Regions from separate parts of the Solibacillus sp. FSL W8-0372 genome, predicted to be linked through region 2. Evidence: predicted binding sites of a transcription regulator. Region 2 holds the regulator's gene; each other region holds the start of a gene.
The links. The regulator LexA, encoded in region 2, represses DNA repair genes until DNA is damaged. The targets are predictions, from matches to a motif close to CGAACATATGTTCG.

Region 1: uvrB (excinuclease ABC subunit UvrB) is a predicted target of LexA. The motif match lies at 1,816-1,829, and genes of this name have one in related genera.
Region 3: recA (recombinase RecA) is a predicted target of LexA. The motif match lies at 2,005-2,018, and genes of this name have one in related genera.

What each region holds. Positions count from the first base shown of each region.
Region 1 covers NZ_CP150204.1:700,427-703,717, reverse strand. Annotated here, with positions in the region: gene uvrB (excinuclease ABC subunit UvrB) at 1-1,741, opposite strand, end outside; gene MKY13_RS03335 (IDEAL domain-containing protein) at 2,014-2,256, opposite strand; gene MKY13_RS03330 (competence protein ComK) at 2,443-2,934, shown strand; gene MKY13_RS03325 (hypothetical protein) at 2,938-3,291, opposite strand.
Region 2 covers NZ_CP150204.1:2,480,106-2,483,396, reverse strand. Annotated here, with positions in the region: gene MKY13_RS12655 (5'-3'-deoxyribonucleotidase) at 1-346, shown strand, start outside; gene MKY13_RS12650 (gamma-glutamyl-gamma-aminobutyrate hydrolase family protein) at 465-1,160, shown strand; gene lexA (transcriptional repressor LexA) at 1,244-1,867, opposite strand; gene MKY13_RS12640 (LysM peptidoglycan-binding domain-containing protein) at 2,030-2,377, shown strand; gene MKY13_RS12635 (recombinase family protein) at 2,364-3,020, shown strand; gene MKY13_RS12630 (lactate dehydrogenase) at 3,194-3,291, shown strand, end outside.
Region 3 covers NZ_CP150204.1:1,039,927-1,043,217, forward strand. Annotated here, with positions in the region: gene pgsA (CDP-diacylglycerol--glycerol-3-phosphate 3-phosphatidyltransferase) at 1-523, shown strand, start outside; gene MKY13_RS04995 (competence/damage-inducible protein A) at 674-1,933, shown strand; gene recA (recombinase RecA) at 2,101-3,165, shown strand.

The DNA of each region.
Region 1 (3,291 bases), 1.8 Mb from region 2:
GCTCTTCGTTGTAAGCCTTTTGTATTTCACGGCGTCGCTTCGTTTCACTGATGGCCTTTGTCATCGAATCCGTCATATTATTGGCATATAAAATAACATGACCATTCGAGTTACGTGCAGCCCGTCCAATTGTTTGAATTAATGAACGCTCTGAACGAAGGAAGCCTTCCTTGTCCGCATCGAGAATTGCGACAAGGGAAACTTCCGGAATATCGAGACCTTCCCGTAATAAGTTAATGCCGATCAGCACATCATAGGTCCCTTTACGAAGTTCACGGATAATTTCGATTCGTTCCAATGTCTTGATTTCCGAGTGCAAGTATTCGACTTTTAAGCTCATTTCTTTTAAATAACTCGATAAATCTTCAGACATTTTTTTAGTTAAAGTTGTAATTAATGTCCGTTCATTACGACGGATACGTTCATGAATTTCATCGATTAAATCATCAATCTGTCCTTCAATAGGACGTACATCGATTGTTGGATCGAGCAGCCCTGTTGGACGAATAATTTGTTCCACCATTTCCGGTGTATGCTCTAACTCGTATGGACCTGGTGTTGCAGATACATAAATTGCCTGGCTAACTTTTGACTGGAACTCATCGAACATTAACGGACGGTTATCAAGTGCAGACGGCAAACGGAAGCCATGCTCAACTAATACGCCTTTACGAGCCTGGTCTCCATTATACATACCACGTACTTGCGGCAAAGTAACATGACTTTCATCAACAACAAGCAAAAAGTCCTTAGGGAAATAATCTAGTAATGTATATGGTGTAGCCCCTGCTTCACGCAATGTTAAATGGCGCGAATAGTTTTCAATGCCTGAGCAGAAGCCCATTTCCTTCATCATTTCCAAATCATAATTTGTACGCTGCTCTAAACGCTGCGCCTCTAGTAAACGGTCTTCCGAGCGTAATATTGCAAGACGCTCCTCCAGTTCCTTTTCAATATTTTCAATGGCGACCTTCATCTTTTCTTCACGGGTAACGAAGTGGGATGCAGGGAAAATGGCAACATGCTGACGGTCTCCCAAAATTTCACCTGTTAATGCATCGACTTCCCGAATCCGATCAACCTCATCACCGAAAAACTCAACACGAATACAATGCTCGTCTCTAGATGCCGGGAAAATTTCCACAACATCCCCACGCACTCGAAACGTACCACGTGTAAAGTTAATATCATTTCGTTCATATTGAATGTCTACCAGCTTGCGCAATAGCTGATTACGCTCGAGTTCCATCCCTGTACGAATGGATACAACCATTTCACGATATTCTTCAGGATTACCGAGACCATATATACAGGATACTGAAGCAATTATAATAACATCATCCCGTTCAAACAAAGCCGTTGTGGCCGAGTGACGTAGCTTATCGATTTCTTCATTAATACTTGAATCCTTTTCAATATACGTATCGGTTTGCGGTACATACGCTTCCGGTTGGAAATAATCATAATAACTTACGAAATATTCAACTGCATTGTCCGGAAAAAACTCCTTGAACTCACTATATAATTGACCTGCAAGTGTTTTATTGTGTGCCATCACGAGCGTTGGCTTATTCACTTCTTTAATTACATTTGAAATTGTAAAGGTTTTACCTGTACCAGTTGCCCCCAGCAATGTCTGATGGCGTTTTCCTTCTTTAATGCCTTGTACAAGCTGTTTAATCGCTTCCGGCTGGTCACCGGCAGGCTTGTAGGCGGACTGTATTTTATAAGTTTCTGTCATTTTCAGCTTGTCCTTTCTGTCGCTTTTCTTATTCTCTATTTTAACATACCCGTTTTTAATTTACGATAAAATTGCGAACATATATTCCCAAAATGCATTAGGATGGATAATTTGCACTTTGGAAAGGGTTATTCGAAAGTCTTCCACACTTATTAGAAAAAATATCCTATTTATTTGAAAATTTTTGTATTTTATTAGATTATTAAATCCTGTTTCTAAAGCAAACTTTTTAAACACACAAAAAAGCCACCTATCATAAGGTGACTTCTTTGTTAAGAAACAGTGATTGCCAATAAATCGTTCAATTCTGTTGTGTAGCATTCAAATGCCTTTTCGTTCTTTTGATCTAGCGATGTATCGATAAGTAATTTTAGTTGTTCGATACGTTGCATACGCTGTAATCGACTAATAAATAAATCTAAATAAATTTCATTCAATAACTTCTCCGCTTGATTTTCAGTGGACTGCTGACCTACCGCTTTTAAAAAGTCTGTATAAGAATAATATTTATCCATCGATATCACCTCGACCTCTTTTTTCCATTATAAAGTAAAACACATTTAATTTGCAATATATTCTGAAAAATTATCATATGACCAAATTTTCAGAATACGGTGTTGATTTTTCCCATTTATTGTATTATTTTAACTGTATAGTGGAAATTTAAGCGGGTAGGGAATGTTAAAGAAAGGGGATCTAATATGACTAGTAATATACCACAAAATTCAAATTATATTATTTCTAATTCAACTTTTTGTTTAAGTTCCTATCAGTATCGGGATAAAATCCATACGATAATATTGGACAAATACGGAAAAGTAACCGCACCTTATAAGCCTTTAAAGCTCGTTCGCAACACATGCAGGTTGCACGGCAGTTCCTATGAAGCGAGCAAATATCAGGCAAGGAAGTTTTTTGGGGAGAATAAACATAAACTGCCGGTTATGGTGGCATACGATTTTGGGGAGCCTTGTGTATTGTTTCCGCTCTTTTCACCGCAATCCCCTCATAATATTTGGATAGCACTAAACCCTGTCATTAATATTAGTGATGCGGGTGATAAAACACGCGTAACTTTTATAGACGGAACAGAGGTTGAGTTCGCTATCCATATGAAATCGTTTAACCAACAATACGTACGTGCTGCCATGTTCTATAAACACCTTATTCTACATCGCCATGCCACGCTGTAACCATCAGCTTTTTGCAAAATATTCCGCAAGAAGCATCTCGCTATGATTACGAAGGCGAATATTCGAATATCTCCTACACTCCATGACTCCATTAAAATAAAAATGATACTCGGTAAACATATCATCCGTTTCGCCTCTTACTAGACGCATCTGATGAAGTTTAAAATAGTCCTTCGTTTCTTTTAAGTCATATTTTACCTTGGTACGTACAGCATTGATTAAATGTAAATATGGATTTTTAAATTTAAACGGGCTTTGTTCTACAATTGAATAATCCTTCTCAAGAATTATTAATAACAACGGCAAATAAATTCCTGCTTCGTAGTACGGAATCGTTTTAGAAGGAATTTGCACCAT
Region 2 (3,291 bases):
CTTACTGGATGAAGATGCAATTGAAGTCATTCAGGAGCTGCAGGAGCATTATGAAATCTTTATAGCTACTGCTGCAATGGATGTACCGGGATCATTCACAGCCAAATATGATTGGCTAATCAAGCATTTTCCATTCATTAAAACACAAAATATTGTATTTTGCGGAAATAAAGCAGTTATACATACCGATTATTTAATTGACGACAGTCCAAGACAACTTGCGGCATTTAAAGGAACAGGACTATTGTATTCAATGCCATACAATCGGGCAGAAGAAGGATATACAAGCGTCCATAATTGGAAAGAAATTAAGGAATATTTTATAAAACAACTTGAAATTGTTTAGTCAAACAGGGTCTGCATTTAGCAGCCCCTTTATTTGTAAATTTTAGTAGTCATTTAAGGCGATATAATAGTATAATTTAAAATATTTGAATTATTTTTTAACTTTAAGGGGATAGAAAATGAAGCCGATTATTGGATTAACGATGTATGACTTTGACAAGAAAATGGATATTAATAATGTCTATTTAACATCAATTGAACAAGCAGGGGGAATTCCGATTTGTATTCCGAATGCGACGAAAGGAAATGTTGAGGCTTTATTGGATATTGTTGATGGTATTGTATTAATTGGTGGTGCGGATATCGATCCGTTATTATTTAATGAAGAGCCGCATCGTAATATCGGGAGTGTAGTACGAAAGCGTGATGACAGTGATCTTTTATTAATGAATGAAGCATTTAAAAGACAAATGCCCATTCTAGGTATTTGCCGAGGACAGCAGATTATGAATGTAGCCTTTGGAGGTACGATTATTCAGGATATTCCATCACAGGTGGAAAATATAGTCCAACATAAGCAACCATCCAAGCGCGGAGAATTAGCCCACACTGTTGATGTGAAAACACCAAAGTTTAAAGCTATTTTTGGAGAAGAATCATTTCGTGTGAATACTTTCCATCACCAGTCAGTAGGGAAATTAGGGAAAGGTCTGATCACATCGGCTGTTGCAAAAGACGGTATAATTGAGGGAATAGAGCACGAATCCCATCCATATTGTGTGGCTGTACAGTGGCACCCTGAAGAGTTGGCACCAAACGGTGATATTTATGCACAACGTTTATTTAGTAGTTTTATAAATGCATGTAAAAAATAAAGGAGGACCCAGTCGATTTCGGCTGGGTTTTTTGTTTGAAAAAGAAAAAGCTTGCCGATTCTATTAGAATGGCAAGCTTTTAATTAATGAATATTTCGATATAGCCCTACTACTTTACCTAAAATTGATACTTGATTAACAATAATCGGCTCCATTGAACTGTTTTCAGGTTGTAGACGGAAATGAGTTTTTTCTTTGTAGAAACGCTTCACAGTCGCCTCATCTTCTTCGGTCATTGCAACAACAATTTCTCCATTGCTTGCAGTAGAAGTTTTCTTGACGATAACGTAATCCCCATTTAATATGCCTGCTTCAATCATTGATTCACCCATTATTTCAAGCATAAATAACTCATCTTCTGATGATCCATATGCATCGGGCAGCGGGAAATATTCTTGGATATCTTCAATAGCTGAAATAGGTAAACCAGCTGTAACTTTACCGATTAATGGTACGTGAATTACACCTTGCTTAGCTATTGATAGCTCTTCTTGATCTAAAATTTCAATGGCACGCGGTTTAGTAGGGTCGCGACGTATAAGCCCTTTACTTTCTAATCGAGCTAAATGCCCGTGGACAGTTGAACTAGAAGCTAAACCTACTGCCTCTCCAATTTCACGAACTGAAGGCGGATAGCCTTTTGAACGAACTTCCTCTTTTATAAAAGTTAGAATAGCTTCTTGTCGCTTGGAAATTTTTTGTGTCAACTAACTCACCTCTTTATCATGCTATTTTTCTTAGTGTAAGTATAGCAGTATGCGAACACGAATGCAAACATAAGTTCGAAAAAACGGTTGACAAAAACATATGTTCGTATTATTATGGGAACAAACATTCCGAACGTATATTCGAAAAGAGGGGTATTTATTATGAAAAAAATTAAATTAAACAGCTTCACATCAATGTTTCTCATGTTTTCTATTCTATTATTGGTATTAATATTCCATAAAGACGATAATATAGAATTATACGAACAAGTATCTATCGAACAAGGAGATACTTTATGGTCGCTTGCAGACCATTATCGTGGTAAAATGGCAACGCATGATTGGATAAACAAAGTGAAAAAAGAAAATGGTCTACGAGATGGAAAAGTTGTTTCAGGACAAATATTGGTTGTACCAGTTGAAAAGGAAGCCCAATATATTGTTCAGTTGAATGAATCATCCGATGTGTCGACAATTAAGGTAGCGAGAGATAATAATGACAAAAACTAAAGCAGTTATTTATTGCCGTGTCAGTACCGAAAAAAGTGCGCAAGAAACATCGTTGCTGCGTCAGAAAGAGGAACTTACGAAATATGCAGGCGCATTCGGTTTTAAAGAAGTAGAGATTTTTACGGATCAACATAGCGGCTATGACGTGGAACGTGATGGATTACTGGATATGCTCGATTATATGAGGGAAAATAAAATCAAATCGTTATTTGTACAGGATGAAACACGTTTAGGACGAGGGAATGCAAGAATGGCAGTTCTCCATCTATTACAAAAATACGAAGCGACTGTTTATACATTGAATGATGCTGGTCCTGTAGTATTAAATGAGATGGATACGATGCTGCTTGAAATATTGGCTGTAGTTGAAGAGTATCAGCGTCGTATGCACAATGCTAAAATTCGTCGTGGAATGCGTCGAGCAGTAGAAAATGGGTATCAACCCCAAAATAATTTAAAAAACCGTGGGAATATTGAAGGTCGCGAACGAAAGGATGTACCAGTTGAAGAAATTGTTCAGCTCCGTCAAAAAGGCTTAACGTTTGCTGAAATAGCCACTACCATATCAGGCTTGGGTATACCCATAAGTAAAGCAACAGTACATAGACGATATATTGAATATATGGAGCATTTTGAAGATTAAAATTGTCCTTAAGAATATCGCAACACAATTACAGGAATTCTATAGCAATTATAAAAATTAACTAAAGTATTACAGAAGAGTCACGTTCATTTGAGCGTGGCTTTTTATTATGATTTATTTAGTTTGTGGAATGATATGAATCAGAAGGTATTAAAGTTTTAGGAGGTGATATTTTGGACGTATTATTAGAACAAATTCGTAAAGATCTGGACTATTTAAATTCACAAGGTAAGCACGTAAAAAAAATTAAAATGAATTCTAAGGTTTTTGA
Region 3 (3,291 bases), 1.4 Mb from region 2:
GATTGTAATGATGTTTGATTTCGGTTGGGGGAATATGACGCTGTTTGGCGCGGAAATGCAAGTGAACTATTTTGTAGGCGCACTGATTTTTATTTTCGCTTCAGCAACGGATTGGGTAGATGGCTATTATGCCCGTAAATATAATTTAGTGACGAATTTTGGGAAGTTTTTGGACCCGCTTGCAGATAAACTGCTCGTTTCAGCTGCTTTTATATTATTGGTGGAAATCGAATTAGCGCCTGCCTGGATTGTCATTATCATCATTTCGCGTGAGTTTGCAGTAACAGGCTTACGACTGATTTTGGCCGGTCAAGGTGAAGTGGTGGCCGCAAATCAGCTCGGTAAAATTAAAACTTGGGCCCAAATTGTCGCAATCTCCGCATTGATTTTACACAACACAATTTTTACTTTAGTTGGCATACCATTTGATATGATTATGCTCTATGTTGCCCTGATCTTTACAGTATGGTCCGGATGGGATTATTTCTACATTAACCGTCGTGTACTGTTGGATTCGAAATAAAATAAATAAATTTCAAAAAACTAGGTTAGATTTTCTTTATGGATAGGAATAGTAGTATTATGAATCCATTAAGATAAAACAAATTCCCGCACGTTTGTACGGGATGATGTTTTTCTAATCTAGTTTTTCTTTATATAAGGGGGTCTTTGAATGAATGCAGAAATTATTGCGGTAGGGTCGGAATTGTTATTGGGGCAAATTGCCAATACGAATGCAAAGTTTATTTCAAGCCAACTATCTGAGCTTGGGATTAATGTTTATTATCATACCGTTGTAGGGGACAATGAGGCGCGGCTTCTCGAGGCAATCCATATTGCAGAACAGCGAGCAGACCTGATTATTTTCTCCGGCGGGTTAGGACCGACAAAGGATGATTTAACGAAGGAAACAATTGCAAGGCATTTAAATCGAAATTTAGTATTTGACGAGACTGCACTCTATGCGATTGAAGAGTTCTTTTCAAAACAAAAACGTCCTATGACAGAAAACAACCGCAAACAGGCGCTTGTATTGGAAGGCTGCGATGTACTGCTGAATCAGCATGGCATGGCACCAGGCATGTTCTTATCCGACAATGACCGCATTTATATTTTGCTTCCAGGACCGCCAAAAGAGCTGGAGCCAATGTTCCAATACGAAACGAAACCGAAGTTAGCCGCACTTTTACATGATGGTGGCGTTATTTTATCGCATGTACTGCGTTTTTATGGCATTGGGGAAGCAGAACTGGAAGATCGTATCGAGAATATATTGGATGAACAAACGAATCCAACTGTTGCACCGCTTGCTTCAGATGGGGAAGTGACACTACGAATTACAGCGAAAGCGCAAAATGAACAGCAGGCATTCCGCTTAATTGAATTAAAGAAACGTGAAATTTTAGATATCGTCGGAGAGTATTTTTACGGGGTTAATGATGAATCACTTGGCTTTAATCTTGTCCAAATGTTATTGGAAAATGAATTAACGATTTCTGCCGCAGAAAGTTTAACTGCCGGTCTGTTCCAGTCAGAGCTGGCAGAGGTCCCTGGTGTCGCCTCTGCATTAATTGGCGGCGTTGTGACGTATACGAAGGAAACAAAAATAGAACAGCTCGGCATTTCCGCGGATCTTATCGAAGAATATGGCATTGTAAGCAGTGAATGTGCAGCTGCAATGGCTACGAAAGTTCGAGAAAAATTCCATACAGATATCGGTATAGGGTTAACAGGCGCTGCAGGACCAGGCAGTCATGACGGTCTACCTGCAGGAGCCATTTGGGTAGGAATTAGTATCGGCGACCATGAGCCTTTCACATATCGTTTGCAGCTAACAGGGTCCCGAAACACGAATCGAATCAGGGCCGTTAAATTTACATTTAGCTATTTAATGAGAGAACTGGCTAAACTAGGTTATAAAAAGCTAATCTAGTTTAAGCTTTTGTGGAAAAATGTAGATTTGGAAGCGGAAAATAAGGCATTCAGAAGATTTCTAAGGAAAAGCGAAAATATGTTCGCTTTTTTCTTGAATGTTATCTCATTAGCAAGTATAATAGAGACATAAGTTAAATAAAGCTTTTTTCTTAAGGAGGAAATAGTTTGAGCGATCGTAAAGCAGCGTTAGACATGGCGTTAAAACAAATAGAAAAACAATTCGGTAAAGGTTCTGTCATGAAGTTAGGTGAAAATTCCAACCGACATATGGAGACAACTTCATCAGGCTCTATCGCAATTGATGCAGCATTAGGTATAGGCGGCTACCCACGTGGACGTATTGTAGAAGTATACGGACCAGAATCATCTGGTAAAACAACAGTTACATTACATGCCATCGCAGAAATACAGGCAAATGGCGGTACAGCAGCATTTATCGATGCTGAGCACGCACTTGACCCGGTATATGCACAAAAATTAGGCGTTAATATAGATGAGTTACTATTATCACAGCCGGATACAGGTGAACAAGCACTTGAAATCGCGGAAGCATTAGTACGTTCTGGTGCGATTGATATTATCGTAATCGACTCTGTAGCAGCATTAGTACCAAAAGCAGAGATTGAAGGCGAAATGGGTGACTCGCACATGGGTCTTCAAGCGCGTTTAATGTCTCAGGCATTACGTAAATTATCAGGTGTTATTAACAAATCAAATACGCTTGCTATTTTCATCAACCAAGTTCGTGAAAAAATCGGAGTTATGTTCGGTAATCCGGAAACAACAACAGGTGGACGTGCCCTTAAATTCTACTCTTCTATCCGTTTAGAAGTACGTCGCGGTGAAGCGATTAAGCAAGGTACAGAAATTATCGGTAACAAAACGAAAATCAAAGTTGTTAAAAATAAAGTAGCTCCACCATTCCGTACAGCAGAAGTAGACATTATGTACGGTGAAGGGATTTCAAAAGAAGGTGAAATCGTCGACATCGGTGCAGAACTGGATATTATCCAAAAGAGCGGTTCATGGTATTCATATAATAATGAACGAATTGGCCAAGGCCGTGAAAACGTAAAACAATTCTTAAAAGAAAACCCTGCAATTAAAGAGGATGTAACAGAAAAAATCCGTCAACATTTCGGAATCGGCGAGCTTGGCTATACAATCGGTGCCAATGACACAGCAGAAGAAGAAATCGATGAACTGGAATTATTTGAAGAAGAAAAATAATATTTGCGAACCCAAGCGAGTGTTCTTGCTTGGGTTTTTGTTTTTGGTAGGGGGGAGTGCATGGGCTGGGGCGGTTGAATGACTTCATTTAGTCATGTGGAGTGTGCGGCGTGTAAATTTATTAGA